Regions from separate parts of the Mesorhizobium sp. WSM4845 genome, predicted to be linked through region 2. Evidence: riboswitches for the same ligand, from Rfam matches in the RefSeq annotation. Region 2 holds a riboswitch; each other region holds the start of a gene.

Region 1 (7,321 bases), on a different contig from region 2:
AGTGACGGCTAATCTCCCCCCAAGTGGGGGAGATGTCCGGCAGGACAGAGGGGGGCGCGAAGGAACGCCGGCATTTGAAAAGTCCGGTCTTTCTACGCCCCCCAATCCCGGCTCATAAAATCCCGCCTTCGGCACGACAACCGGCTCCGCGACCGCCACGTCTGATCCGGCGAGACTTGCCAGCCTCCGCACCAGCGCCGTCATATTCTCCGGGCCGCCTTCGCGGAAATAGCCGAGCAGGCCGTCGAGCTCCTGGCGCGGCAGCGTCGAGCCTTCGATCAGCCGCAAATCCTCGTCGCGGCATTCGCCGGGCAGCAGCGCCAGTTTTATGCCGTGCGCGCGGGCGGTCGAGGCGAGCTGGTCGCAGCCATAGCGCCACCAGTCGTAACCGCCGAGGATGCGAACCAGAACAACCCTGGCGTGCCGGGCGACGCTGTCGATCCAGAGGTCTACTGACATCGGATGGCGCAGGTCACGTAGAGCCGCCAGCCGCATCGACGGCAGCCGATCCGCGTCCGCCTGCCACGCCGCCGCCAGCCCGGCCAGGTCGCTGTCGGTGAAGGACAGCGCCACGACATCCGCAGGCGTCTGCCTGAGATCGACAGGCTCGGCGAGATCGTCGAGCGAGGCGGATGTGGTGGTGAGGATGTGCATAGCGGCTCGTGCCTGAGGTCAGCCGGCGAGAATACGCTCGATGGCCGGGCGGTTCAGCCCTTTCAGGCCGATGACGACGAGGCGCGAGCGGCGGTCGTCGTCGGCAGTCCAGGCGCGGTCGTAGTAGTGGTTGACGCGCGGCCCGACAGCCTGCAGCAACAGTCGCATCGGCTTGCCGCCGACCTCGACGAAGCCTTTTACGCGCAGCACGTTTTCTTCCTCCGCCGCCGTGGCGACACGCAAAGCCAGCTCATCGGGATTGGCGATCGACGGAATGTCGATGACGAACGAGTCGAAATCGTCATGCTCGTGATCGAGCTCGTCGTCGTGGTGGGTCTTGCGGTTCTCGATGTCGTCCTCGACGGCAAGGCCGAGGCCGAGCAGCACGGAGGGATCGACCTTGCCCTGCGAGGTCGGCACGATCTTCACCGCGCGGGCGGCGTGCTTGCCGATGACGGCATTGGCGCGGGCCGAGCCGGCGGCGTCCATCAGGTCGCTCTTCGACAATATGATCAGGTCGGCGCAGGCGAGCTGGTCCTCGAACACCTCCTCGACCGGATCGTCGTGGTCGAGCGTCTCGTCCTGCGCGCGCTGCGCCTGCAGGGCGTCCATGTCGTTGGCAACGCGGCCTTCGGCCAGCGCCGGTCCGTCGACCACGGCAATGACGCCGTCGACCGTCACCCGGCTCTTCACCGTCGGCCACTGGAAGGCCTGGACCAGCGGCTTGGGCAGGGCCAGCCCGGAGGTTTCGATCAGGATATGGTCGACCCTGGGCGTCAGCGACAGGATCTGGTCGAGCGCCGGGACGAAATCGTCGGCGACGGTGCAGCAGATGCAGCCATTGGCCAGCTCGACGATGTTTTCCTCAGGGCAGGTGTCGATGCCGCATCCCTTAAGAATCTCGCCATCGATGCCGATGTCGCCGAACTCGTTGACGATGATGGCCAGCCGCTTGCCGCCAGCGTTTTCGAGCAGATGGCGGATCAGCGTCGTCTTGCCGGCGCCGAGGAAGCCGGTGACGACGGTGCAGGGCACGCGCGAGACGGAAGTGGTCATATCTGGTCCTTCAAAAGGTCGAGGGGAGGGATGCGGGCAACGAGGCCGCGCTTCAGGCAATCGGGGCGGCCGCGCCATGGCATGAGGCCGTCGGTCGAGGTGGCGAAGAGTCTTGCGCCGGTGATGAGATCGGCGCCGCTGGTCGCGGTCAAGTCGCCGAAGACATAGCTCCAGCAGCCGTCGCGCAGGATAGCGGCGCTGAGGCGGCGCTTGCAGTTGCCGAGGCATTCGACGCTGCGGATACGGATGTTTTCGCCCGAGGCGGCGCGGCGCGTATCTTCGGCCAACAATTCGCCGGCGCGGGGATGGCCGTCGGAGCCGGTCTCGTCACGGCAGGAGGCGCAGACGATCACGGTGACGTCGGCCAGAGCATCATCATCGCCGGACAATACGCCCGCTGTCTCAGCCGAAAAACTGCTGTCGCGTTCCAAATCAGGCTCCTTGCCCGGAAAACCCGCCAGGCGATCGGATTCTTATGTCCTAGACGGCAGGTCTCCTGGCTCGCGGGTCATCGCCTTGGTGCCGCCTTCCCGGGATTTTCCCAGTGGTTATCGGCCTTGGCTCGTCGCTTACAGTTGCGGGGACAGCCGCGGATTTGAAATCGGATTTCGCACCGCATTCCCTCTTGGCTCCTCCCTTTGCCGAGAGGAGACCGTCTGAACCGGATTTAGGCTTGTGGAGGCAGTCGTGTCAACGCATGCTTCCGACACGGCGAGGGAAAACGCTTCAGAGCAATTTTCGAAGTCGGCGCTGCCCCTCATTGCCCTGCCGGGCATTTCTCCCCGTATAGTGACGGGGAGAAAGAACTGGCCGCAACGGCGGCGCCCCCTCCTGCAACGCTGGCGATTGGCGAAACCATCGATGACAGCGTCCCTCTCCCCGTCTCTATACGGGGAGAGGATGCCGGCAGGCAGGTGAGGGGCAGCGCCGACATCGGCAACCCTCACGAAACCGCGACATCCGCCAGCGCATGGCCCAGATCCCCCGCAGGCGTCACCTCGATGCGTTCGAGCCCGAGCCAGCCTTGCATCAACTGCAATTCCTCAAAAAGTTCGGCGGCGGTTTGCGGCGGCGCGCCGGGCTCGGCATAGGCGGCATGGACGCGCAGCACGCCGGCCCGGCGGTCAGCCCTAAGGTCGATGCGCGCCACGATCCTTTCGCCGAGCAGGAACGGCAGCACATAATAGCCGTATTGGCGCTTTTCAGCAGGGGTGTAGATCTCGATGCGATAGCGGAAGTCGAACAGTCTTTCCGTACGCGTCCGTTCGAAGACAACCGGATCGAACGGAGCGAGCAAGGCGCGCGCCTCGATCTTGCGCGGAAAACGAACGTCCTTGTGAAGATAGGCGGGCTTGCTCCAGCCTTCGACCCGAACCGGCAAAAGATCACCGCCGTCGACCAGTTCCTCGATGCGGCCTTTGATATCAGCGGGAGAGAGGCGGAAATAGTCGCGCAGGTCGCCTGCTGTGGCGACGCCGTGGGCGCGGGCGGAGATGCGCAGCAATTCGCGGTGCGCATCCTCAGGCGAGGGCACCGGCAGGGCAAGTATTTCCGGCGGCAGCACGCGCTGGGGCAGATCATAAAGCCGCTCGAAGCCACGACGTGACGCCGTGGTGATGCGGCCGGCCCAGAACAGCCATTCGAAAGCGTGCTTGGCGTCGCTCCAGCCCCACCAGCCGCCGGAGCCTTTCTGGCCTTCCAGGGCGGAAGCGGCGATCGGGCCGCGTTCGAGGACCTCGCGATAAATATCTTCAATGTAGGCGGCGCGCTCGCGGCCCCACTTGGCCAGCCCGTTATACATTTCCTCGCCACGTTCGGCCCGTTCCATGCGCCAGCGCATCAGCGGATAGGTCTCGACCGGCAGAAAGGAGGCTTCGTGCGCCCAATATTCGAAGACTTTGCGCTTGCGCGTCACGGCGGCGTTGTCGAGCAGGGCGAGCGGGTAGGGGCCAAGCCGCGAATAGAGCGGCATATAATGGGCACGCACCACCGCGCTGACGGAATCGATCTGCAGCAGACCGGTCCGGCCAAGCACACGGGCCAGATGGCGGCGATCGGGCGTGCCGTTAGGGCGAGGATCGGCAAACCCCTGTGCGGCAAGCGCGATGCGCCGGGCCATGGCGAGCGAGATTTTTTCCTTCATGCAGACGGCACTCTGTCGGCGTTTGACCAAAGGTGGGAGCGATGATTCCGCGCCATGCTAGCAGGGTTTTGGCGGCATCCATGTCAGGAGAGAAAAGTGGAGTAAACAGTGAAGGAAATCAAACAGGAGCGGATCGGACCAGTTTTTCCGGATATGCCGTCGAGCACCGTGTTTTGAACAAGGTTTGACTTGCTTCACCGAAAGCCCTGCGCTAACCCTCGCCGCGTTGCAGCATAGAGCCCCCTAAAACGGTTCAGTGGTTAAACTGTCACGCTTCCGCAAGTGGGTCCGGTGCTGTAATCAGAGTGGATTGGCCGCCAACGGAAAGCTGCAGCATGAACGCATTGTTGAGTTCGTACCTGCCCATCGTCCTGTTCATCGGCGTGGCGCTGGTCGTCGGCCTGGCGCTGCTTGCAGCACCCTTCCTGGTGGCCTACCGCAATCCCGATCCGGAAAAGCTTTCCGCCTATGAATGCGGCTTCAACTCGTTTGACGATGCCCGCATGAAGTTCGACATCCGCTTCTACCTGGTGTCGATCCTGTTCATCATCTTCGATCTGGAAGTGGCCTTCCTGTTTCCGTGGGCAGTGTCTTTCGGCCAGATCGGCATGCTCGGCTTCTGGTCGATGATGGTGTTTCTGGCGGTGCTGACCATCGGCTTTGCCTATGAATGGAAGAAAGGAGCGCTGGAATGGGATTGAGCGACAATTCCGGCACGCTCGTCGCGCCGAAGCCAAAAGGCATTCTCGACCCCAGCACCGGAAAGCCGGTGGGGGCGAATGATCCCTTCTTCCTCGAGATCAACAACGAGCTTGCCGACAAGGGCTTTCTCGTCACCTCGACCGAGGCGCTGATCACCTGGGCGCGCAGCGGCTCGCTGATGTTCATGACCTTCGGTCTTGCCTGCTGCGCGGTCGAGATGATCCATACCTCGATGCCGCGCTATGACTCGGAGAGGTTCGGCGTTGCGCCGCGCGCTTCGCCGCGCCAGTCCGATATCATGATCGTCGCCGGCACGCTGACCAACAAGATGGCGCCGGCGCTGCGCAAGGTCTACGACCAGATGCCGGAGCCGCGCTACGTCATCTCGATGGGCTCCTGCGCCAATGGCGGCGGCTACTACCACTATTCCTATTCGGTGGTGCGCGGCTGCGATCGCGTCGTGCCGGTCGACATCTATGTGCCCGGCTGTCCGCCGAGCGCGGAAGCGCTGCTCTACGGCATCCTTCTGTTGCAAAAGAAGATCCGCCGCACCGGCACGATCGAGCGGTGAGCGGGATGATGAGCCTGAATGAACTCTCGACCTATCTCGGCGAGAAGCTGAGCGGCCGGATCGGCGATGCGGTGCTTGCCTATGGCGAACTCACCATCTCGGTCGAGCCGCAGGATCTGATCGAGGTTGTGAGCTTCCTGCGCGACGATCCAAAATGCCAGTTCATCTCGATCATCGACGTCTGCGGCGCCGATTATCCATCGCGGGCCAAGCGCTTCGATGTCGTCTATCACCTGCTGTCGCCGAAGCAGAATATTCGCATCCGCATCAAGGTCCAGGCCGACGAGGAGACGGTGGTGCCGTCGATCACCGGTGTGTTTCCGGGCGCTGACTGGTTCGAACGCGAGACCTACGATCTCTATGGCGTGCTGTTCTCGGGCCACCCCGATTTGCGCAGGATCCTGACCGACTACGGCTTCGAAGGTCATCCGCTGCGCAAGGATTTCCCGCTGACCGGTTTCGTCGAGGTGCGCTACGACGACGAGGCCAAGCGGGTCATCTACGAGCCGGTGGAATTGAAACAGGAATTCCGCAATTTCGATTTTCTCAGCCCTTGGGAGGGGACGGATTACGTCCTTCCAGGCGACGAAAAAGCCAAGACGAATTGAGACGCCAGAATGGCTGAAACCTCCGTCCGCAATTTTAACATCAACTTTGGACCTCAACACCCTGCAGCGCATGGTGTTTTGAGGCTGGTTCTTGAGTTGGACGGCGAAGTCGTCGATCGCGTCGATCCGCATATCGGGCTGTTGCATCGCGGCACCGAGAAGCTGATCGAAGCCAAGACCTATTTGCAGGCCGTGCCCTATCTCGACCGGCTCGACTATTGCGCGCCGATGAACCAGGAGCATGCCTTTGCGCTGGCCGCCGAGCGGTTGCTCGGCATCGAGGTGCCGAAGCGCGGCCAGCTGATCCGCGTGCTCTATTGCGAGATCGGCCGCATCATGTCGCACATCCTCAATGTGACGACACAGGCAATGGATGTCGGCGCGCTGACGCCGCCGCTATGGGGTTTTGTCGAGCGCGAAAAGCTGATGGTGTTTTATGAGCGGGCCAGCGGCTCGCGCATGCATGCCGCCTATTTCCGGCCCGGCGGCGTCCACCAGGACCTGCCGCAGCAGCTGGTCGAGGATATCGGCACGTGGATCGACCCGTTCCTGAAATCGCTCGACGACCTCGACGCGTTGCTCACCGGCAACCGCATCTTCAAGCAGCGCAATGTCGACATCGGCACCGTCTCGCTGGCCGACGCCTGGGCCTGGGGCTTTTCCGGCGTCATGGTGCGCGGCTCCGGTGTCGCTTGGGATCTGCGCAAGTCGCAGCCTTACGAATGCTATGCCGAGATGGATTTCGACATTCCGATCGGCAAGAACGGCGACTGCTACGACCGTTATCTCGTGCGCATGGAAGAGATGCGCCAGTCGGCGAAAATCATGCGCCAGTGCGTCGACCTGCTGCTCGGCAAGGAGGGCACGGGACCGGTGTCGAACCTCGACGGCAAGGTGGTGCCGCCGAAGCGCGCGGCGATGAAGCGCTCGATGGAAGCGCTGATCCATCACTTCAAGCTCTACACCGAGGGCTATCGCGTGCCGGCCGGCGAGGTCTATGCGGCGGTGGAAGCGCCGAAAGGCGAGTTTGGCGTCTACCTGGTCTCGGACGGCACCAACAAGCCCTATCGCTGCAAGCTGCGCGCGCCCGGCTTCGCGCATCTGCAAGCCATGGACTTTTTGTGCCGCGGCCACATGCTGGCCGACGTCACCGCCGTTCTCGGCTCCCTCGACATCGTGTTTGGTGAGGTCGATCGATAAATGTCAGTCCGCCGTCTCGCAGAAGCCAGCCTCCAGCCAGCCTCCTTCGCCTTCAACCGGGCGAATGCGGCGGCGGCGAAGCAATGGATCAACAAATATCCGAAGGGCCGCGAGCAGTCGGCGATCATCCCGTTGCTGATGCTTGCGCAGGAGCAGGAAGGCTGGGTGACCAAGGCTGCGATCGAGACGATCTCCGACATGCTCGGCATGCCCTACATCAGAGGGCTCGAAGTCGCGACCTTCTACACGCAGTACCAGCTCAATCCGGTCGGCACCCGCGCGCATATCCAGGTCTGTGGCACCACGCCCTGCATGCTGCGCGGCTCGGAAGCGCTGATGGACGTGTGCCGTTCGAAAATCCATCACGACCAGTTCCACACCAACGAC
Region 2 (7,321 bases):
CGCTCTATCCGCACATGACTGTCTACGACAACATGGCGTTCTCGATGAAGATCGGCAAGGAGAGCAAGGCCGAGATCGACAAGCGGGTGCGCCAGGCGGCGGAAATCCTGCAGCTGACCAAATATCTCGACCGCCTGCCCAAGGCGATGTCGGGCGGCCAGCGCCAGCGCGTCGCCATCGGCCGCGCCATCGTGCGCAACCCCAAGGTCTTCCTGTTCGACGAGCCGCTGTCGAACCTCGACGCGGCGCTGCGCGTCGCCACCCGCATCGAGATCGCCAAGCTCAAGGAATCGATGCCTGCTACAACGATGATCTACGTCACCCACGACCAGGTCGAGGCGATGACGCTGGCCGACCGCATCGTGGTGCTCAAGGAGGGCCATATCGAGCAGGTCGGCACGCCGATGGAGCTCTACAAGAGACCCGGCAATCTGTTCGTCGCCCAGTTCATCGGCTCGCCGGCCATGAACATCCTGCCGGCGACGATCGACAAATCAGGCGACCCGACCATCGTCAGTCATGTCGGCGGGCGCAAGGCGACGGTGCCGATCGCCACGCCGGCGTCGGCGACGGGCGCTGCGGTGAGCTTCGGCGTGCGGCCGGAAGATCTGACGATCGCCACCGGTGCGGATTATCTTTTCGAGGGAACGGTGGATTATGTCGAGCAACTCGGCGAGGTCCAGCTCGTCTATGTCGACATCGGCCGCGCCGACCTGCCGCTGGTCACCAAGCTGCCAGGCAATGTCGGGGTCAAGCGCGGCGCTGCGCTGCGCTTGAATGCCGATGCCGGCGACCTGCATATTTTCGATGCCGACGGACATTCATTCACGCTCCACAAAGCGGAAGCAAAGGCAGCCTGAGAGCAGCAGCCGAACTGATGGATGTTTGGTGACCCAAAAACGAGAGCGGCGGGCAAGCCGCCACTCTTGTGCGTTCCGGTCGCTGTTAGTGCGACGTGCGTCCAAGTGGACGCACAAAGGTACGCTCCAACACTTTAAACCTGCGCATCGTGCTTTCCGAGAATCGGAACCGATTTTCGGGCCGATGCGCTAGCGGCCGAACAGGTTCCGGTCGCTGCCCTGCGGGGCGGACTTCTGTACGTCGCCCGACGAGTTGAGCAGCTTGTAGACCGGCGAGCCGGTATTGCGTACCGAAGAAGTCTGCGTGTTGTCGACGTTGATGGTCGCCTGCTTGTTGATGTCGGTTCTGCCAAAGTTGTCGCTACCGGCAAAAGCGCCGCCCGCAGCAATCAAAAGCGCGGCGGCGGTAAGAACGATCTTCTTCATTTTCAAAACTCCTGGATTTTCTTGGTTCCGCCAGCCCGGCGGGCAAATGCCGCCGCCGCTGTTGGAACGAACTGTTAGTTGTTGCCGAACAGGTTACGGTCGCTGCCGTTGACGGGTTTCTCGTCAGCCAGAACCGGATTCTGCACCGAAGCCGAACTCCGAATCGAAGCCGTGTACGAGTTGCTGTCGACCGCAGCGGCCGGCTGGTTGGCGCCGTTCGATCCAAAGTTGTCGCTGCCGGCAAAAGCGCTGCCGGAGATGGCCACAATGGCGGCGGTGGCAAGAATGAGCTTCTTCATTTCAAATACTCCTGAGTTCCTCAGATCCCGAGCGGCGGACCGCCACTTTGCTGTTTGGGACCAGCTGTTAATTGTTGCCGAAAAGGTTGCGGTCGGCGCCCTGGCCAACGGGCTGCTTTTCAGCGTGAGCCGGCGTCTGGACAGAGGCCGTATACGAGCTGTCGACCGAAGCAGTCGGCTGGTTGGCGGCGTTGGACCCATAATGGTCGCTGCCGGCAAAGGCGCTGCCGGTGATGGCCAGAGCGGCGACGGCAGCAAGAGCGATCTTTTTCATTTTAGTACTCCAGTATCTTAGTCTTCAGTCCGTCTAGCGGCGTGTCTTGGGAGGATGCGCGCGTCGTTCGGACAGCCCCGATGTGGGAAGGCCATTCGGCGGATTCCAATCACGAAGTTGTTCCGTGTGGACCAAGAATCTACACCTTGAAATTGTACCAGAGGCATCTACTACCATAGTTTTATGGTTCGTTTTCAATATCTTATTCAAAATTAGCCATTCATGATTTGACGGATTGGCGGATCTGCGTTCACAGCATGCTGTACGCATTGTCAACAGAAACGAACCGTTCGGTTCGATTTTAGAAGCGGCTAATAGTCACTTTTGTAAACTGTTAACCTTCCTGGTCTCCGCCGCGGGTCGGATTCGATGTCACGGCAGCCGACAATGGCCGCCGACAAAGTGGGGTTTCAGCCCTGCAGATATAAACCTGCAGGTTTCGCCGGCGGTGTCGCGCCGCATGGATACGATGTCGCTTTCATGCCGGCAGTCAGCCGGCCGGCATGATTAGATCACGCCATCTCAGGTGCCGCTTGGTGACGACGAAGCGGAGAATTGGGAAGCCGGTCAGAACCCGGCGCTGCCCCCGCAACGGTGGTGGAGTTCAAGTCGCAACGGGAGACCACTGGGCCACAAGCCTGGGAAGGTGTCGCGACGAGTCCGCAAGGACACTCCAGAGCCCGGAAACCAGCCCGAGATTTTCAGACTCGACTGATCGCGGTGGGCGGTCAAGAGGTGGATGATGCACGTCCGGCCCTGTCGCCGGCGTGCAAACGGTCCTCCCTCCATCACCACCAGTTCAGTCCTTACACGAGGACAGGACATGGACGCGCGCAACGACATGCTGAGGCTCTTGCACGGCCGCAGGCAAGGCTATTCGCTCGAGCAGCCCTTCTACACCGATCCAGATTTCTTCAAGCTCGACATGGAGCTGATCTGGTATCGCGACTGGCTGTTCATCGGCCACGATTGCGAGTTGCCGAAAGCTGGCAGCTATATCACCGCCCAGATCGGCGACTATCCGGTCGTGCTGGTCCGCGACCAGCAAGGCAAGATCAATGCCTTCCACAATTCCTGCCGGCATCGCGGCAGCCGTGTCTGCAATGCCGACAAGGGCACTGCGGCGAAGCTGGTCTGCCCCTATCACCAGTGGACCTACGAGCTGGACGGCCGGCTGTTGTTTGCTCGCCAGATGGCAGACGGCTTCGACAAGAGCCAGTTCAGCCTGAAGCCGGTGGCTTGCGAAAGCGTTGCCGGCTACATCTTTATCTGCCTGGCCAACGAGCCGGCCGACTTCGCGCCGATGCGCGCCATGATCGAGCCTTACCTGCTGCCGCACCGGCTGCGCGAGGCAAAAATCGCATTCGAATCGACCATCGTCGAGAATGGCAACTGGAAGCTCGTCTGGGAGAACAACCGCGAGTGCTACCATTGCGCCGGCAACCATCCGGAACTCTGCAAGACATTCCCGGAAGCGCCGACCGTGACCGGCGTGCAGGGCGCCGACAGCGATCCAGAGATGCTCGCGCACTGGGCGAAATGCGAGGCGGCGGGCTTGCCGAGCAAGTTCCGCATCGATCCGGCCGGGCAGTATCGCGCCACCCGCGCGCCGCTGCTGCGCGACGCCGTCAGCTATACGATGACGGGAAGACGCGCGGTGAAGAAGAACCTTTCCGACAGCGTTTCGACCGACCGTATCGGCTCGCTGCTGCTCTATCACTATCCGACGAGTTGGAACCATATCCTCGGTGATCATGCCGTCACCTTCCGCGTGCTGCCGATCAGTGCCACGGAAACGGCCGTCACCACCAAATGGCTTGTCCACAAGGACGCGGTCGAAGGCGTCGATTACGACCTCGTCGAACTCACCCATGTCTGGACCGAGACCAACGACCAGGACCGTCGCATTGTCGAGGAAAACGCCTTCGGCATCCTGTCGCCGGCCTATGAGCCCGGCCCCTATTCGGAACTGCATGAGGGCGGCGTCATCCAGTTCGTCGAATGGTACGCCTCCTTCATCGGGCCGCGCCTTGCCGAGGCCGGGCGGCCGGCGCTGCGCAGCGTCGCCTGAACGAGGTCAAGGGGATGAATGCGATGACGGACCTTGGCCTCTACCGCCATCTCGACGAGATGGCGCCCTGGAACGACAGGCTCCAGGTGCTGGAAGTCATCGGCGTCAGCGACGAGGCGCCTGACGTGAAGACCTTCACCTTCCGCTCTGACAACCAGACCTGGTTCCGCTACAGACCGGGGCAGTTCGTGACGCTGGAACTGCCGACCACCGAGGGCCCGATGATGCGGACCTATACGCTGTCGTCCTCGCCGTCGAGGCCGTTCTCGATTGCGGTGACGGTGAAAGCGCAGGCCGGCAGCCTCGGCACCCGCTGGATGTTCGACAATCTGAAGCCCGGCGTTCACGTGAAGGCCTATGGGCCGGCGGGCGACTTTTCGCTGCACAGTCATCCAGCGGCCAAGTATCTGTTCATTTCGGCCGGCTCAGGCGTGACGCCGATGATGTCGATGCTGCGCTGGCTGAACGACTGCGCGCCATGGACAGATGTCGGCTTCGTCAACTGCGCGCGAAAGCCCGAGGAGATCATCTTCCGCAAGGAACTCGAGCTGCTCGGCAGCCGCATGCCGGGCCTGACGCTCGGCTTCATGATCGAGGAGCGGTCCAGCCGTGAGGGCTGGTTCGGCCATATGGGCCGGATCGACGCGATACGGCTGCCGCTGCTGGCGCCCGATTTTCGCGAGCGCGAAATTTTCTGCTGCGGCCCCGACCCCTTCATGCGCGCCGTGCGGCAGATGCTGGAGGCGGCCGGCTTCGACATGGCCAACTACCATCAGGAGAGCTTTGCGGCCCCGGCGGTGGAGGAAATTCCGGCCCCGTTCGGTTCGCCGGCAGAGGGTGGGCCGGCAAAAGGTGGGCCAGCAGAGGGCGGCATCGAGGTACCTGCCGAGGCCGCAACGCCGATCCGCTTTTCGCTTTCGGATATTGATGCCGAATGCGTTGCCGGCCAGACCGTGCTGCAGACGGCGCGCGCTTCGGGCGTACGCATCCCCGCAGCCTGCGAGTTCGGCCTGTGCGGAACCTGCAAGGTGAAAAAGGTCTCGGGCACGGTCGAGATGAGCCACAATGGCGGCATCCTCGATCACGAGATCGACGACGGCTTCATCCTTGCCTGCTGTTCGAAGCCGCTGACGGCGCTCGAGATCGACGCCTGACCGGGGAGCTTAAACCCCGTAGCGCTCGGTGCGGATGAGGCTTGCCGGAACGCCGGCATCGATCAGCGCCTGGGCGGCGGCCGACACGAAGGCATTCGAGCCGCAGACAAAGGCGAACCTTGGCGGCGCGGGCAGCCGCAGCATCGATTGCTCCATCATCGCGGCATCGACCCGCCGCGAATAGTCTGACGGGCGCCGGGCGGCCTCGCGGGTCAGCGCCAACACCAGATCGAAGCCGTCCCGACGATCGTGGAAGTCGATCAGCTCCTCGCGAAAGATCACCTCGTCCCAGACCCGTGCGGAAAATACCAATGCCACGGGCACCGCCGATCTGCGCGCGGCGCGATGGCGGATCATCGCCATCAGCGGTACCACGCCGGACCCGCCGCCGACCAGCAGAAGCGGGCCGCCGTCGCTGTCGGACCAGACGAAGTGGCCACCGAGCGGTCCGCGCAACTCGACCTCGTCGCCAACCGCCGCGATATCGTGGAAGAAGGGCGAGATCTCGCCATCATCGAGCCTTTCGATCGCCAGCTCGATCGTCTCGCCGGCTTCCGGCGCCGAGGCGATTGAGTAGGAGCGGCGCGCCTGATAGCCGTCCGGCGCCGTCAGCCTGACATCGACATGCTGCCCGGCACGATAGGCGAAGGGCCGCGACGGCTGGAGGAAAAAGCTGGTGACGCGCGGCGTGCGCTTTTCGATGCGGGCGATGGTCACCGTCTGCCAGGGCGACTGCGCCGCCGGCACGTCGCTCATGGATCGCCCGTATAGCGCTGCTCGCGCCACGGGTCGCCATAGATGTGATAGCCGCGCAGCTCCCAGAAGCCGGGCTCGTCGCGCTCGGTGAACTGCAGGCCGTTCAGCCATTTGGCCGACTTCCAGAAATAGAGATGCGGAACCAGCAGCCGCGCCGGGCCGCCATGGTCCGGCGTGATCGGCTTGCCTTCGTAAAGCAGCGCCACCATCGCCTTGCCGGCAGTGAGATCCTGCGTCGGCACATTGGTTGTATAGCCGTCGAAGGACAGCGCCAGCGTGAAGGCCGTCGGTGGCTCGATACCGGCATCCGCCAGAATATCGTCGACCAGCACGCCTTGCCACGCCGTGTCGAACTTGGTCCACGCGGTGACGCAGTGGATGTCGCGGGTCATCTTGGTCAAAGGCAGCGCGTTGAACTCTGTCCAGTTCCACGTCTTGATCGGCCGCGGTCCGTGCTTGAGCGTGAACGACCAGTCCTCGGTGCGCACAGGCGGCGTCGGCCCGGCCGACAGCACCGGAAACCCTTGCTCGAGATATTGCCCCGGCGGGATACGCGCATCCGCATCCGTCGGGGGCTTTCGTCCTGAAGAGAAGCCGCGGGTGACCATCGAGACAATCCGTTTGCATCAGGCCGCCTGTCGGCCTTCACCAATGTTGTCAAAGATACTCTGGCGGGCAACCAGATTCTTGGCTTATGCGCCGTCTGTTCGCCTGAGATAACCGGTGGCGATCTCGCGCATCCGTTTGGCGTCGAAGCTTGGTCCATGGCCGCCATGGCCGATGCTGACAGGCAGATCGAGCAGCCGCTGCATGGTTCGGCGATAGGCTGATCGGTCGGAATCCGGCAGGTCGTCGATCAGCAAGGCGTCGTAGATGGCGTCGCCGGCGAAGAACAGGCCGTCGGCCTCATCGAACAGCGCGATCGAATCCGGCGAATGGCCGGGCAGATGCAGCACCCGGAATTGCCGGTCGCCAAGGTCGACCAGATCGCCCTCGTCAAGCGTCCGCGTCAGCGGCGCCGGCTGGATTCTGTATTCGGCCGCTCTCCAGGCCGGTGCCGGCAGCTTCGAGACGGCGCCGTCGAGATCATGAAACATGTGGGCGTAGGTGACGGCGTCATCCATGCTGTCGAATTGCGCAGCACTCATCCTCGGCCCGGCTCGCAGCGGGAATTCGTGCAGCGAGCCGACATGGTCGAGGTGGATATGGGTGGCGACGACGAGCAGCGGCTTTCCATCAGGCGTGTCGATCTCCGGCGCCAGCGGGCAAATCCCCATGCCGGTGTCGACAAGCAGGTCGACGTCGCGGCCGCGCAGATGCCAGATGTTGGCGCGCACGAAATCATGCACGAACGGCTCGGTCAGCATGGTTGTAACGGCGTCGACCTTCGTCTTGCTGAACCAATCATCCATCAGAGGGCCGGCATCAGACGAACGGTTTTCCAACCTTGTATTTTTCGGGAACCAGTCGCTTCAGATAGG
Region 3 (7,321 bases), on a different contig from region 2:
ATCGCCACCGATCTCAACCCGAACGGCGTGGTCGGCGACGCCAGCATTGCAACGGCCGAAAAGGGCCGGCTGACCGCCAACCATCAAGCCGACGGTTTCATCAGCCTGTTGAAGGACGTGCGCAAGGCCAAGCTTGCAAATTGGCTGGCCTAGGAGGCTTTTCGCCAGCGCCGCGCCGCCCCTCACCTGCCTGCCGGCATCCTCTCCCCGTAAACGGGGCGAGGGGGCGCCCTCATCAATGTTTTCGCCAATCGCCGGCATTGCAAAAAAGGCGCCAGCGCTGCGGCCAGCCCCTTCTCCCCGTCACTATGCGGGGAGAAGATGCCGGCAGGCAGATGAGGGGCAGCGCCGACGTCGCCAATACCTGCAGCGATCAAAGCACGAGTAGGTTGCTTGGTGGCTTGGTGGCTCAAACAACTGTCCTCAAGACTAGGAATCAGCCGTCGATCTTCAGCTCGAAAGGCGTGCCTTCGAAGGCCTCGGCGCCGCGCCCGATCGCCTCGATCGCACGGGTCATGCGGCCGTTGCGATCGAGCAGCGCGTCGGCGACCGCGATCAGCCGCGGGTTGGGTGTCGCCGTGGGCGACAGTGCACGCAGCGTCTCAGCCAACTCGACCTCGCAGCGCTGCGGCGCCAATGCCGCCGCGATGATGTAGGCCGAGGCCGTCGACCGGCTGATACCGGCATAGCAATGCACGACCAGCGGCCTTGCACGATCCCATCGGCGCGCGAAATCGAGCAGGTTGCGAACATGCTCCTCACCCGGCATGGTCATGCCCTCCTGCGCCACCGCGATATCGTGCATGACCAGGTGCAGATGGTTCTCCCGGGCGATCGACGCCGGCCGCGTCACCTCGGTGCCGGCAGCCAGCAGCGAAAGCAGCCGCTCGGCCCCGGTCTTCGCGACGGTTTCCTCGATTTTCGACAGCGAACAGACATGGATCATTGGTTGAGCTCCCAGTGCATGTCGCGCAAAAGTGCGCAGTGGTTTTGCGATAACGACATGCATAAAAAGAAGAACTTAAAGCGCGTCGCATGAGTCCGTTCAATTCTGACGCGCTTTAGGCCCCATCGTCGCGCTGTTGCGACCAGTCGGCAAGAGCCGATTCGAGCCGCCGCCATTCCTCGTCAGGTCCCGGCAGCCCGGCGCGCAGCACCTCCGGCCGGCCGGGAAAATGCCGAAGCAGGATGCCGCGCTCGCCAAGCGCCGAAAACAGACCGGCGGCGTCCGCCAGCCTGACATAGCGGAACAGGGTGGTGCCGCCGGCAACAGCAACGCCGAAGCGGCCGAACAGCGCATCGAGCCGCGCTGCATCCCTGGCCAGACGGTGCCGCATCTCGGCCTGCCAGCCGCTGTCGGCAATCGCACGGATGCCATATTCGAGCGCCGGACCGGCAACCGCCCACGGCCCGAACTGCGCCTCCAGCCGTTCGACCGTCAGTGCGTCGGCCAATGCAAAGCCGAGCCGCAGGCCGGCAAGGCCAAAAAACTTGCCGAAGGAGCGCAGCACGACGATGCCGCCATGCTCGACATCGCCGGCCAGGCTCTCGCCAAGCGGGCCGACATCCATGAACGCCTCGTCGACGACCAGCAGCCCGCCTCTGGCGCGCAATCGTTCGGCAAGCGCAAGCAGCTTCTCGCGCTCGACGATGCGACCGTCCGGATTGTTGGGGTTGACGACGATGGCAAGGTCGGCTCCTGCCAGGGCCTCGAAATCGTCGACCTCCATCGCCGCATGGCCGGCGATGGCCGCTGCCCGCTGATGCTCGGCATAGGTCGGCCCGAGCACCAGCGCCTTGCCGGGGCTGACCAGCGAAGCGACGCGCGGCAACAGGATCTGCGTGCCCGGCGCTGCCACCACATTGGCCGCCGATGGTGCGCCATAGGCGCTCGCCGCGACATCGGCCAGATCACGGACCCGCGCAGCTTCCGGCAATCTCGACAGGGCGGTGGCGGGCAGCTCGAAAAACGGATAGGAGTGCGGATTGATACCGGTCGAGAGGTCGACGAAGGGCTGCGGCGCATGCGGAAAAAGCGCCCTCGCCCGGCCAAGGCTTCCGCCGTGATCCACCACTGCCGCCGCTCTATCAAGAGACTTCATGTCGATCCTGATCGCTTTCCTGTCACTGCTTGTTGAATTCGCTGTCGGCTATCCCAGCTGGCTGCTCGGCGCGATCGGCCACCCCGTCACCTGGTTCGGCAGGCTGATATCCTTTCTCGACCGCAGGCTCAACCGCGATACTGATTCCGACGCCCTGCGCCGCCGGCGCGGTGTTCATGCGCTGCTGATCATCGTGCTGGTGCCGGCCACCATCGCTTTCGCTGTGGAAACCATGCTTGCGGGCATTCCAGCCGGATTGATCCTCACCGTGCTCCTGGCGACATCGCTGCTGTCGCAGAAGAGCCTGGCCGAGCATGTCGAGGCGGTGGCCGACGGGCTCGACAATGGCGGACTCGACATCGGTCGTGTTGCCGTCTCACAGATCGTTGGCCGCGATCCGGAAAAGCTTGACAGAGCCGGCGTCTGCCGCGCGGCGATCGAAAGCCTGGCCGAGAATTTTTCCGACGGCGTCGTCGCGCCGGTCTTCTGGATCGGCGTCGGCGGGCTGGCCGGCGGCGTCGCCTACAAGGCCGCCAATACCGCCGATTCGATGATCGGCCACCGCACGCCGCGCCACGAGGCCTTCGGCAGGGCGGCCGCGCGCTTCGACGATCTGATCAACCTGCCGGCGTCGCGGCTGACCGCACTGCTTATCGTGCTGGCCGCCTTCCTCGTCAAAGACGCCGATGCCGGCAACGCCTGGCGCACCGTGCGGCGCGACGCGAAAAAGCACCGCTCGCCCAATGCCGGCTGGCCTGAAGCAGCGATGGCCGGCGCGCTCGGCCTGGCGCTGGCCGGGCCGCGCTCCTACGACGGCATCATGGTCGACGACGCGTTCATGGGCGAAGGCGGCCGCCGCGATGTCGAGAGCGTGGACATCAGACGAGCGCTAAGACTCTATCAGGTTGCCGACTTTCTGCTGATGGGACTGTTCGGCTTGCTGTCGGTGATCGTAATCGTTGCGTGACGTCGAACAAATATGTGCTGCTTCAGGGCAATCGCTTCAGGTTGGCGCTGCCCCTCATCCGCCTGCCGGCACCTTCTCCCCGTATAGTGACGGGGAGAAGGGGCTTGCCGCGACCCTCAGCACCCTTTACGCAACGCTGGACATTGGCGAAATCCTCTGCGAAGTCGTCCTTTCTCCCCGTCACTATACGGGGAGAAATGCCCGGCAGGGCAATGAGGGGCGGCGCAGAGATCGACGATTAGCCATTTCAACATGAGTTGGATGCATCGTCTGCCCGAAGCATTGCCCTGTCCCTCGCGCGAACGAAACCTCAGAACTCTATGCCCTGCTGCGCTTTCACGCCGGCGGAAAAGTGATGCTTGGTTACGCCCATCTCGGTGACCAGATCGGCCGCCTCGACCAGCGCCGGCTTGGCGTTGCGGCCGGTGACGACGATATGCAGGTTTTCGCGGCGGCCCTTCAGCGCCGCCACCACCGTGTCGAGATCGAGATAGTCGTAGCGCAGCGCGATGTTCAATTCGTCGAGCACCAGCAGGCTGATCGATGGATCGGCCATCAGCTCGAGCACCTTGGCCCAGGCAGCCTCGGCGGCGGCGATGTCGCGCTTCAGATCCTGCGTTTCCCAGGTAAAACCCTCGCCCATCGTGTGCCAGACGACCCGGTCGCCGAAAGCGGCAAAGGCGTCCTTCTCGCCGGTATGCCATTTGCCCTTGATGAACTGGACGACGCCGACGCGCCTGCCGTAGCCGAGCATCCTCAGCGCCAGCCCGAAGGCGGCAGTGGTTTTGCCCTTGCCGGGCCCGGTGTTGACGATCAGCAGTCCCTTCTTGACCGTCTTGGCCGCGACCTCGGCGTCCTGCACCGCCTTGCGCTTGGCCATCTTTGCGCGGTGGCGTTGCTCGTCCCTGTCGTCGATATCGGTCATATCACTTCACCTTGAGCGGCAGTCCCGCCACCATCAGCAGCACCGTGCCGGCGACGGCGGCGACCTGCTGGTTGAGCCGGCCGGCGGCATCGCGAAACCGGCGGGCAAGCGCATTGTCGGGCACGATGCCTTGCCCGACCTCGTTGGAAACCACGAACCACGGCCCGCGCGGCCGCGACAACACATCCGCCAGCCCTCGGCATTCGGCCTCAATGTCGCGTTCGGCCAGCATATGGTTGGACAGCCACAGCGTCAGGCAGTCGATCAGGACGGGCCGGCCGTCACGCAGCGCCCCGATCGCGCCGACGAGATCGAGCGGCGCATCGATCGTCGTCCAGCCGTCGCCGCGCCGCGCCCGGTGCAGCGCGATGCGTTCGCGCATCTCGTCATCATAGGCTTGCGCCGTGGCGATGTAGGTCCACGGCGCCGGACAGGCCTTCACCAGGCTTTCGGCATGCGCGCTCTTGCCCGAGCGTGCACCGCCGACGACCAGGGTCAGCTTGCTGCCTGGAGCAGCGCGATCAGGCAAGGCTGTCGCGCAGGCCGGTTGCGGCGCCGGTCAAGCGGCCGCGCACCACGCCGACGACAGCGCCGAGCACCAGCCAGAACACCAGATTGGTCAGCGTCACCGCCACCACGAACTGGTGGTGCAGGCCTTCCGGGATCGGCGATTCGAAACTTTCGGGCTGCGGCGCGCCGACAATATGCGGCGCGACGATCAACGCTACGGCAAGGAGGGCCAGCGGCAGCGATTTGCGAAAGGCGAGCAGCCCGAGACCGGCAGCCGTCGCCACCACGGTCGCCGTCCACCAGATCTGGCGCTGGGCGAGATCGGCCGCCGGCATCGCCGGCAGTTCGGGCGGCAGGCCGAGGTTCGGGGCCAGCGTGAACACGGCGAAGCCGGCAAGGCCCCAGAACAGGCCCTGTCGCCAATTGCCGATGCCGCCGGCGAATTCCGAAGCGGCGACCAGGATCAGCGCAAAGCCGATGCCGGTGACGACGTTGGCAACGACGTTGAAAGCGAAGCGCTCGAAGCCATCGGCCGGCGCCCAGCCTTCCTCTTCCGCGGTGGCTGCTTCAGCCGGCACGGCGCTGCTCATGGCATTGCTGCCTGCTGCGGCCGGCGACAAACCATGGTCATGCGTGTGACCACCGCCGGCCTGTTCGTAGACTTCCGCCTTGAGGATCAGTGGCACGGTGGCGTAGGCCTGCATGCAGGCGAGAACGACGCCGGCCACTAGCCCTGCGATCGCCGCGATGAACACGACGTTGCGAAACAGTGTCATGGTGTCAGCCCCTCGTCAGTGGCAGGGAAAGCCCATCGAATGGCGATAGTCGTGAGCGGCATTGTGGACCGCATCGATATGCGAGAAGCCGACAAAGCCCATGACGAAAACGCCGAGAAATGCAGCAAGCGCCAACTGCACAAAGCGCGACTGCGAGGAAACGGAAGCGCCGAGCGAGACGGAAGCGGTATTCATGTCTTGTCCTTTCGCCCTCCACCCGAGGGCATAGAAGTCAGTTCTCCTGTCGCCGGCAGGTCTCCTGGCTCGCGGATCAGCGCCCTTCCCCACCTTCCCGAAGAAGCTCTTCCCGAAGAAAATCTTCAGTGGCATATGGAGAGGACTACCGCACACAGTTGCGGGGGCAGCCACGGCATCGGGCGAATTTTGCCCCTACCGCATTCCCTCTTGGTTCCAAAACGGAACCGACGACGGCTGCGACTATAGGCAGAATCGCCGCGCCCGGCAAACCAAATTCCGCCAGCTAGCAGCGCGAATGCGCCGTGCCGGCAGACCAGCTTGGTTCCTCGACGCCGCGATCTTGACAGGTTGAAAGCCGATCGTCCGCGCTGCCCCGGGGCGCTGTCATCGATGGTTTCGCCAATCACCAGCGTTGCAAGAAGGGCGCCGGCATTGCGGCCAGCTTCTTTCGCCCCGTTTACGGGGAGAAATGCCCGGCAGGGCAATGAGGGGCGGCGCCGGCCTCGACCACTGGCTGCGAGCGGCATACGGCGCTTTAGCCTAAGCCCTGGGCATCAATGGGCCCTGTCTTCTTTTGTCCGGGGCAACCATGATAGTCGTCTTGCAGCACTGAATCAGAATTGCGAGACCATGACCATTCCTACGCCGGCCGTTCAGGACCGATCCAGGCGCATCATCGCCATCGACGTCGCCCGCGGCATCGCTTTGCTTGCCATGGCGAGCTACCATTTCACCTGGGATCTCGAATTCTTCGGCTACACCGATCCCGGCCTGACCGCCTTTGGCTGGTGGAAATTCTACGCGCGCTGCATCGCTTCGACCTTCCTGTTCCTGGTCGGCGTCAGCCTGTTCCTCGCCCATGGCAAGCAAATCCGCTGGAACGGCTTCTGGAAACGCTTCGCCATGGTCGGCGGGGCGGCGCTCGCCATATCGGCCGCCACCAGGCTTGCCACACCCGACAGTTTCATCTTCTTCGGCATCCTGCACGAGATCGCGCTCGCCAGCCTGCTCGGCCTGGCGTTTCTGCGGCTGCCGGCGCTGCTGACGCTGGTTGTCGCAGCTTTCGTCATCACCGCGCCGCTCTACCTCAGGTCCGAGATCTTCGATCATCCGGCCCTGTGGTGGGTCGGCCTGTCGGCAACCAACCCGCGCTCCAACGATTATGTCCCGCTGTTTCCATGGTTCGGCGCTGTGCTTGCCGGCATCGCAGCGGCAAAGCTTGCCTTCGCCTCCGGCATGCTGACGCGGCTGGCGGGCCTAACGCCCGGCCGCTGGACTAATCCGCTGGTCTTTATCGGCCGGCACAGCCTCGCCTTCTATCTGATCCACCAGCCGGTGCTGATCGGCTCGGTCTGGCTGATTTCGCAAGTCATGCCGGCAGCCGTCGAAACCAGGCAGGTCACCTTCCTGAAAAAATGCCAGGCATCGTGCGAGCAATCGCGCGACACGGAGTTCTGCAGCAGCTATTGTGTCTGCATGCTCGATACGCTCGAGGGCGAGGCCACGCTTGATCGGCTCTACCGCAACGACCAGGCTGCGGAATGGAAGGCGCATCTCGACGAGCTCGCCGGCGCCTGCACTGCCAAGGCCGACGGCACTTTGATGGAGGGAGGAGCACAATGACCGACCATCAGCAGAAACCGGGCCAACAGAAACCGGGACAGCAGAAACCGGGGTTTATACCGTGGCCGCCGCTGATCTATGTCGCGGCCATCGCCGTCAGCATCGCGCTTGGCTTGCTTTATCCGCTGCCATGGATCGGCGGCCTTTTGGGCGACATCCTGTTCGCGGCCGGCTGGGTGGCATTGTTCGGCGTCGTCGCACTCTGGTTCACGGCGATCCG
Region 4 (7,321 bases), on a different contig from region 2:
GTCGTTTTCGTCAGCAGCGATATCGTTGATGAACGACTTGTCGATTTTCAGCCGCGCCACTGGAAAGGTCTTGAGCGCACTGAGGCTGGAGTAGCCTGTTCCGAAATCGTCGATCGAGATCTGAACGCCCAGGTTTTGCAGCTGGTTCATCGTTGCGACCGCCAGGTCGATATCCCGCATGATCAGGCTTTCGGTCACCTCCAGCTCGAGATATCTGGCCTCCAGACCGCTGACTTTCAGGGCATCGGCGACGCGGCCGATCAGGTTCTTTTCCCTGAATTGCCGCGTCGACACATTCACGCAGACGGTCATCGGCGGCAGGCCGGCATCCTGCCATGCCTTGTTCTGCCGACAGGCCTCGTGCAGGACCCAATCGCCGATCGGCACGATCAGACTTGTCTCCTCGGCCGTCGGAATGAAGGCGTTCGGTGCCATCATGCCCCGCGTCGGATGATTCCAGCGAAGCAACGCTTCGACGGCAAGACGAGGCCCGACCGAAGGTCGACCTGCGGCTGATAAAACAGCGCGAATTCCGAACGGGCCAGGGCGTTACGCAAGTCCTCCTGAAGCACGAATTTCTCATGCGCTCTGGTGTTGAATTCGGGAGCGTAGAACTGGAAATTGTCGCGGCCGAATTCCTTGGCGCGATACATGGCCGCATCGGCATTGGCCAGCAGCGTGTCGGGGTTGGTCCCATCCTTAGGGTAGCTGGCGATGCCGATACTGGCCGTCGCCCTCAGCCGATGTGCTCCGAGCTGAACCGGCTCTGCAATCGCCGCCCGAATTGTTTGCAGGGTCTCGGAGATGAGATCGACATTCGTCGGTTGATCGAACAGAACGACGACGAATTCGTCGCCACCAAGCCGCACGACCGTATCGGTCGCCCTTACGCGCTCGACGATACGGCCGGCTACGGTCTTCAACAGCTCGTCCCCGGCATTGTGGCCAAGCGTGTCATTGACGAGTTTGAAATTGTCCAGATCGATGAACACCACCGTCACCCAGCGATCGTATCGCTGCGCGTAGAGGATCGCCTGCGAAAGCCGGTCCTCGAGCAGAGCGCGATTGGGCAGTCCGGTCAGCACATCATGGTTGGCCATGAAGTGGATCCGATCTTCGGCCAGCTTGCGCTCGATGGCGATCCCGGCAATACGCGTCGTGAAATCGATGAGCCGGGTCTCGGCCGCGGTCGGCTCGCGCACGGTCATCGAGTACATGGCAAAGGCGCCCAGCACAGCGCCCTGGTGCGACAGGATCGGGGTCGACCAGCACGAACGGTAGCCATAGGCCGCCGCCAATTCGCAGTGATCGTGCCAAAGCGGGTCGTGCATGATGTCCGCGACAATGACTGGCTCGCGCCGGTAGGCAGCGGTTCCGCAGGATCCCATTTTGGGGCCGACGGCGATCCCGTCGATGGCGCTCGTATAGGCCTTTGCCAAGCTCGGGGCGGCGCCGTGCCGCAAGTGGCTGCCATCCTTGTCGAGCAACAGGACGGAACCGAATATCCCAGTCAACTGAGACTCGGCGAGGCGCATGAGGCAGTCGAGCACATCTTCGAGCGGGGCGCTCGTCGCGATCATTTCCAGTATCTGCGCCTGCCCGTCTCGAAGGGTGTCCGCTTGCTTGCGGGCGGTGATGTCGTGGGCGATGCCGACCAGACCGAAGATATCGTTTTGAACATTGCGCAACGGCACCTTCGTCGACGAAAACCATTTGCCGGCGCCTGACGCATCGACAACGAACTCTTCCTCATCGATCATCGGCTGTCCGCTGCGCAGCACGCCTTGCTCGATGGCGCGAAACTTCTGCGCAAGGTCGGGGGCATGAAGATCGGAATCGGTCAAACCGATCATGTCACTGGTTTTGGCCTTGCCGCTGTCGGAAGCAATGGCCCTGTTGGCGACGACGAAGCGGCTTTCGGTGTCCTTCACCCACAGGTAGTCGGGCACCCAGTCGATCAGCGTTTGCAGCGAGATGCGCTCGTCGACGATCAGGCGATTGGCGGTGAGTTCCGTTATGTCCTCATGCGTGGCCACCCATCCGCCGTCAGGCATCGGCTGATGGCAGATCTGAATTGTCCGGCCGTCGGTGAGATTGGCGGTCCAGGGTCGTGCCCGAATTGACCGCTCGGGCGAATGCGAGATAAGCGTCGCTGGCCATCGCGGATGTCCCGGCAGCGATGCGGCGTTCGACGATTTCGCCCAGCGTCCGGCCGGGGCGCAAGTGTTCGGGCGCGATGCGGTAAATTTCCGCATAGCGGCGGTTGCACAGGATCAGCCGTTCAGCGGCGTCGAAAAAGCAGATGCCTTGCGAGATGTTGTCGATCGCCGTCTCGAATCGCAGCGCCTGTTGCTCGAGTGTTGCGATCGTAGCCCTGAGTTCGCGCTCGAGCGTCTCGTACGAGGAGCCCGCCAGTTTCGCCAGCGTGGCAAGCTCGGTCGATTCGGGCGCCTGGGCGGCTTGCCTCGATGATTTCGTGACCAAACACAGTTCCTCCGGTTCGGCGCCTGGCGCAAAGCAAGGAAAGCTCGCTGCAAGCTAAGCGACCGCATAGTGGTCCAGATATACTAATGGCATGTGAACCGGGTCGATGCCGGGGCATGGCGCAGTTCTTGCCTTCTCCCCTTGTGGGAGAAGGTGGATCGGCGCGCAGCGCCGAGACGGTTGAGGGTGCTGGCCGGAGCGCTGTCGGTTCCAAGCTGGAGCACCCCTCATCCGGCCGCTTCGCGGCCACCTTCTCCCACAAGGGGGCCCACAAGGGGGCCCACAAGGGGAGAAGGTGGAGCCAATCTCGTGCAGGCCCATCGCACATGATGGCCGATCCTGCCGGTGAAAATCTCGACGGGCGGTTCGGCGCGCTGCGCCGGTCCCAGAGGTCAGTCCAAAGACTCGGCATTGTGCCAGAAGCCGGCAAGTGTGCATGGCAGCCCATCATGAACGATTGCGAATGAGCATGGTGACCACGAAGAAAGCGCCGACCGAACTGGTGATGATGCCGATCGGCAGTTCCTGCGGCGACAGCAGCGTGCGCGCCAGAAGGTCACTTGCTAGCAGCAGCACCGCTCCGAAGAGGGCGCAGCTTGCAATCAGGCGCAGATGCAACGGGCCGGCCAGGGGCCGGGACAGATGCGGGATCATCAGCCCGACGAAACCGATGACACCTACGACCGAGACCAGGATCGCCGTCGAGAAGGCAGCGACGAGAAACGCCGTCCTGCGCATCCGCACAACCGGCACGCCGAGGCTTTCGGCAGCATTCTCGCCGGCCAGGAAGGCGTCGAGCTTGCGATGGTTCCACAGGCCATAAGCAAGAATGGTGCACGCGCCAAGAGCAGCCAGCCCGACATTGTCCCATCGCGCTAGGCCGAGCCCGCCCATGGTCCAGAACAAAACCGAGCGAGCGGCGCGCTGGTCTCCGGCGAAGACGAGATAGTTGGTCAGGGCGATGAACATGAACGAGACGGCAAGCCCGGCCAGTATCAGCCGTTCGGGGCCTTGCCCCCTCACCCGCGAAACCAGCAAAAGCACGATGCCGGCGGCCAAAATGCCGCCGGTGAAGGCGGCAACCGGCAACGTCCAGATGCCGAAACGGTCGCCAAAAATGGTGATGACGGAAACAGCGCCGGCCGCGGCACCGGAGGACAGCCCGAACAGGAATGGATCGGCGAGATCGTTTCGGGTTACCGTCTGCAGCAGCGCGCCGATGACGCCCAGCCCTGCGCCGACACAGATCGCCATGATGGTGCGCGGCAGCCTGAGATCGACGACAATCTTGGCAACCGGGATCTTGGCGACCGGGATATTGCCGACTGAGCCGGGCACGAGGTCTCCGTCCAGCCCGGCCGCATGTCCGAGCGCAGCAATCACGTCGCTCAACGCTATGACTGTCGATCCATAGGCGATCGACAGCAGAGCAAGAGCGGCGATTGCTGCCGCTCCTGCTGCCATGGCCAATTCGAACGCCCTGTGGCGCAAGCTCAGAAGGCTTCCGGGTGCATCGCGCTGGCGATCTTGCCGATCGCCTCGATGTTAGCAGGTCCGGGCGTCAGCTCGGCATAGCGCAGCGCGACGAAGCGCTCGCTCCTGACCGCATCGGTCTCCTTCATTGCCGGATGGACTTTGAGGAAGTCGAGCAGTTTCCTGTAACCGCCGCCGTCCTGGTAGTCGAGCAGGATCAGGAACTGCGGATTGCGGGAAGCGACCGTTTCCCAGTCCGTGTTGCCCCAGTTCGTCTGCATGTCGGCCATGATGTTGTCGCCGCCGGCAGCGGCGATCATGGCGCTGGGGATCGCGAACTTGCCTGATGTGAAGGGTTTGTCTTCGCCGGAGTCGTAGAGAAACACCCGCGTCCGCTCGCGGTCGCCGGCCTTTGCCGTGATATCGGCGAGTTGCGCTTTCCAGCCTGAAACGAGTTTTTCCGCCTTGGCTTGCTTGCCGAAAATCCTGCCCAGCTTTTCGATGTCGCCGTAGAGCAGGTCCATCGAGGCGGCGGGGCGGTTGTTGTCGAGATGGACGCAGCTTTCCGTCAGCACCAGCGTCTTGACGCCGTGCGGCGCCAGCGTATCTGGCGTTACCTCGCCGCCCGGCTTCATACCGTAATACCAGCCGGCGAAGAAGAAATCGGGCTCGACCGCGACCAGGTTTTCGAGCGCCGGGTATTTCGGCGCAAGTTCAGGGATCGCGCCCTGCTTGGCCTTGAATTCCGGACCGACCTTGTACCATCCGGTGATGCCGGTCAGGCCGACGATCGACGGTTGCAGCCCCAGCGCGAAGGCCATCTCGGCCATGTTCATATCCTGGATGACGGCACGCTTCGGCGCGGCGTCGAACGTCAGCGGCGTACCGCAGCTGTCGACTGTTACCGGGAAAGCGAAGGCGGTCTGGGCAAGCAGCAGAGAGGCAAAAGACAGTGCGAGGCGTTTCACGGATGTTGCTCCTTGGTTAGATCAGAAGAGGCACGGTTCGGGACTTCGAACACCGTGAGTTCGCGGTCTTCGGTCGGATGGCGCAGCCGAAGCACGTCGACGCCGAAAATCTCGCGGATCAACTGCTTGGTCAGCGCCTCGCGCGGACCGGCGAGTGCCTGCAGCCGGGCCTCGTTCATCACCGCGACCCTGGTGGCAAATGGCGTGACCAGCGACAGATCATGCAGCACCGCCACGACGGTCATGCCAAGCTGCGATACGAGTTCGAGAAGTTCGCTGCGGGCGCGCGGATCGAGATGATTGGTCGGTTCATCGAGGAACAGGATTTTCGGCTCCTGGGCGATGGCGCGCGCCAGCTGGGCGCGTTGCCGCTCACCACCCGACAGCGAGCCGATCGTGCGGCCGAGCAGCGGCAGCAGGCCGGTTCTGCGAAGCGCTTCGACGACGATGTCGCGTTGCTCGCTCCTGCGTCGCCAGCAGGCATGCGGGACCCGCCCAAGTCCGACGTAGTCGATCACGGCAAGCCGCGGATCGGGCTGATCGGTCTGGCCGACGACTGCCATGTGCAGCGCCCGCTCGGCGGCCGGAAACGTCTCCAGCCGGCGTCCGGAAAATCTCACATCTCCCGCGCTCGGACGCAGCGTGCCGCATAGCATGCGCAGCAGCGTCGTCTTGCCGGCGCCGTTGGGACCGATGATAGCGAGGCGGTCTCCCGCCGCGACCGAAAGGCTGACCGCACTGACCAGGCGCTGGCCATTCGCCGTGGCGCTCAGTTCACGCGCTTCAAGAAGAGGCTGGCAGGCGTCCAACTTACCGTCACTTTCTCAATGGCGACGGAAGGAAGCTGGACCGGCCGACAAGACCGATGTCCACGTCTCCTCCCGGCACACCCCGTCCGGTCAACTCGTGCGATGGCAGGTCTCCTGGCTCGCGGGTCCTTGCGCCATCCTGCCTTCCCAGCCTTGCCGGCCAGTGGCATTTTCGGATTTTGCTCGCCGCTTACAGTTGCGGGGGCAGCCACGGCCTCGATCCGAAGATCTCACCGTGTTCCCTTTTCACCCTCGCCTTTCGGCTTGGGGACCATCAGTCAGCCACCCTAGTTTTCCGCCAATCCCAGCGCAATAAGTTTCCGGGGTTCGGAGTGCCCCGCGAGCAATGGTCTTGTCAGAACGAGCATACCGAATCTTGTAATGTAATAACGTTACTACTTAAAAGACAACGCCTGCTCCCGTCAAGCGCTTCGCCCAACGCCTTCGACTTGCCGACCACCGTCGCATTGCGCGGTGCGCAATTTCGATCAAACTGCCTCCACCAGGAAGCGATACCATGACCTGGCCAATGCGCAGTCCCACAGCAAGGAGCCATATGAACCCGACCGAGAAAGCGCTGTGGTTCGTCGAAAGCCATCTGCCGGAAGCCATCTCGCTCGACGATGTCGCCAACAGCAGCGGCGTGTCGCGCTTTCACGTGAGGCGGGCTTTCGGTGCGGCGACAGGCCGTTCGGTGATGGGCTACCTGCGTTCTCGCCGCCTGACCGAGGCGGCGCGCAGGCTCGCCGCCGGCGCACCGGACATTCTCTCGGTCGCGCTCGACGCCGGCTATGCCTCGCATGAGGCTTTCACCCGCGCCTTCCGCGACCAGTTCGGCACCACGCCGGAACTGGTGCGCGCGCAAGGCTCACTCAAAAACCTCGATCTCGTGGAGCCGATCCTGATGGACCAGTCCTTCCTCACCAATCTCGAGCCGCCGCGTTTCGAAACCAGCCGGCCGTTCCTCATCGCCGGTCTCGGCGAGCGCTACAGCTGCGAAACCAGCGCCGGCATCCCGATGCAGTGGCAGCGGTTCGGCCCCTATATCGGCAACATTGCAGGCGAGGTCGGCGACGTCGCCTATGGCGTCTGCGTCAACGGCGACGATGCAGGCAATTTCGACTATATCGCCGGCGTCGAGGTGTCCGACTTTTCGGACCTGCCGAAGGAGTTTTCGCGCGTACGCGTGCCGGAGCAGGAATACGCCGTGTTCGCCCATCGTGACCACATCTCGACCATCCGCCGCACGGTCAACACGATCTGGAACAAATGGCTGCCGGCCTCCGGGCACAAGATTGCCGACGCGCCCGAATTCGAGCGCTACGGTCCCGAATTCGATCCGCGCAGCGGCAATGGCGGGCTGGAAATCTGGATACCGGTCAAAGGGTGAGAATGGCCCAGTTTTCAACTTGTGTTGGAGACTAGTGTCGCGGCGCTCCGCCTTATCTTGCCTTCTCCCCTTGTCCCACAAGGGGAGAGGGGAAAGACGCTACAACTCCAGGTTCCAGTTCTGGCCGACCAGATCCTTGCCGAAGGCGTGGTGGCGTTCCTGATTGGCCAGCTTGAACCCGGCCGCCTCGTAGATGC

The links. Region 2 has a riboswitch for cobalamin ahead of AC0L2C_RS07530 (aromatic ring-hydroxylating oxygenase subunit alpha). Riboswitches for the same ligand answer to the same signal wherever they lie in the genome.
Region 1: it holds a riboswitch for cobalamin, as region 2 does, so the genes downstream of both, AC0L2C_RS29305 (DUF1636 family protein) here and AC0L2C_RS07530 (aromatic ring-hydroxylating oxygenase subunit alpha) in region 2, are expected to answer to the same signal.
Region 3: it holds a riboswitch for cobalamin, as region 2 does, so the genes downstream of both, AC0L2C_RS29130 (CbtB domain-containing protein) here and AC0L2C_RS07530 (aromatic ring-hydroxylating oxygenase subunit alpha) in region 2, are expected to answer to the same signal.
Region 4: it holds a riboswitch for cobalamin, as region 2 does, so the genes downstream of both, AC0L2C_RS20045 (ABC transporter ATP-binding protein) here and AC0L2C_RS07530 (aromatic ring-hydroxylating oxygenase subunit alpha) in region 2, are expected to answer to the same signal.

The regions. Positions count from the first base shown of each region.
Region 1 is NZ_JBVVQA010000036.1:59,888-67,208, reverse strand. It holds partial or broken gene AC0L2C_RS29315 (cobaltochelatase subunit CobN) at 1-654, opposite strand, end outside; gene cobW (cobalamin biosynthesis protein CobW) at 673-1,710, opposite strand; gene AC0L2C_RS29305 (DUF1636 family protein) at 1,707-2,141, opposite strand; cobalamin riboswitch at 2,180-2,382, opposite strand; gene AC0L2C_RS29300 (winged helix-turn-helix domain-containing protein) at 2,654-3,853, opposite strand; gene AC0L2C_RS29295 (NADH-quinone oxidoreductase subunit A) at 4,189-4,554, shown strand; gene AC0L2C_RS29290 (NuoB/complex I 20 kDa subunit family protein) at 4,545-5,126, shown strand; gene AC0L2C_RS29285 (NADH-quinone oxidoreductase subunit C) at 5,135-5,734, shown strand; gene AC0L2C_RS29280 (NADH-quinone oxidoreductase subunit D) at 5,744-6,934, shown strand; gene AC0L2C_RS29275 (NADH-quinone oxidoreductase subunit E) at 6,935-7,321, shown strand, end outside.
Region 2 is NZ_JBVVQA010000004.1:318,237-325,557, reverse strand. It holds gene AC0L2C_RS07550 (ABC transporter ATP-binding protein) at 1-860, shown strand, start outside; gene AC0L2C_RS07545 (DUF680 domain-containing protein) at 1,050-1,286, opposite strand; gene AC0L2C_RS07540 (DUF680 domain-containing protein) at 1,361-1,585, opposite strand; gene AC0L2C_RS07535 (DUF680 domain-containing protein) at 1,653-1,859, opposite strand; cobalamin riboswitch at 2,367-2,569, shown strand; gene AC0L2C_RS07530 (aromatic ring-hydroxylating oxygenase subunit alpha) at 2,683-3,930, shown strand; gene AC0L2C_RS07525 (FAD-binding oxidoreductase) at 3,954-5,084, shown strand; gene AC0L2C_RS07520 (FAD-binding oxidoreductase) at 5,094-5,840, opposite strand; gene AC0L2C_RS07515 (molybdopterin-dependent oxidoreductase) at 5,837-6,448, opposite strand; gene AC0L2C_RS07510 (MBL fold metallo-hydrolase) at 6,533-7,252, opposite strand; gene AC0L2C_RS07505 (diphosphate--fructose-6-phosphate 1-phosphotransferase) at 7,266-7,321, opposite strand, start outside.
Region 3 is NZ_JBVVQA010000036.1:22,512-29,832, forward strand. It holds gene AC0L2C_RS29095 (creatininase family protein) at 1-153, shown strand, start outside; gene AC0L2C_RS29100 (tyrosine phosphatase family protein) at 437-946, opposite strand; gene cobD (threonine-phosphate decarboxylase CobD) at 1,062-2,102, opposite strand; gene cbiB (adenosylcobinamide-phosphate synthase CbiB) at 2,101-3,069, shown strand; gene cobO (cob(I)yrinic acid a,c-diamide adenosyltransferase) at 3,380-3,994, opposite strand; gene cobU (bifunctional adenosylcobinamide kinase/adenosylcobinamide-phosphate guanylyltransferase) at 3,996-4,493, opposite strand; gene AC0L2C_RS29125 (CbtA family protein) at 4,516-5,280, opposite strand; gene AC0L2C_RS29130 (CbtB domain-containing protein) at 5,296-5,475, opposite strand; cobalamin riboswitch at 5,513-5,722, opposite strand; gene AC0L2C_RS29135 (heparan-alpha-glucosaminide N-acetyltransferase) at 6,109-7,101, shown strand; gene AC0L2C_RS29140 (methyltransferase family protein) at 7,098-7,321, shown strand, end outside.
Region 4 is NZ_JBVVQA010000017.1:98,971-106,291, reverse strand. It holds gene AC0L2C_RS20070 (putative bifunctional diguanylate cyclase/phosphodiesterase) at 1-438, opposite strand, end outside; gene AC0L2C_RS20065 (putative bifunctional diguanylate cyclase/phosphodiesterase) at 435-2,069, opposite strand; gene AC0L2C_RS20060 (PAS-domain containing protein) at 2,047-2,484, opposite strand; gene AC0L2C_RS20055 (FecCD family ABC transporter permease) at 2,932-3,948, opposite strand; gene AC0L2C_RS20050 (ABC transporter substrate-binding protein) at 3,978-4,925, opposite strand; gene AC0L2C_RS20045 (ABC transporter ATP-binding protein) at 4,922-5,734, opposite strand; cobalamin riboswitch at 5,822-6,025, opposite strand; gene AC0L2C_RS20040 (AraC family transcriptional regulator) at 6,291-7,124, shown strand; gene AC0L2C_RS20035 (bifunctional helix-turn-helix transcriptional regulator/GNAT family N-acetyltransferase) at 7,224-7,321, opposite strand, start outside.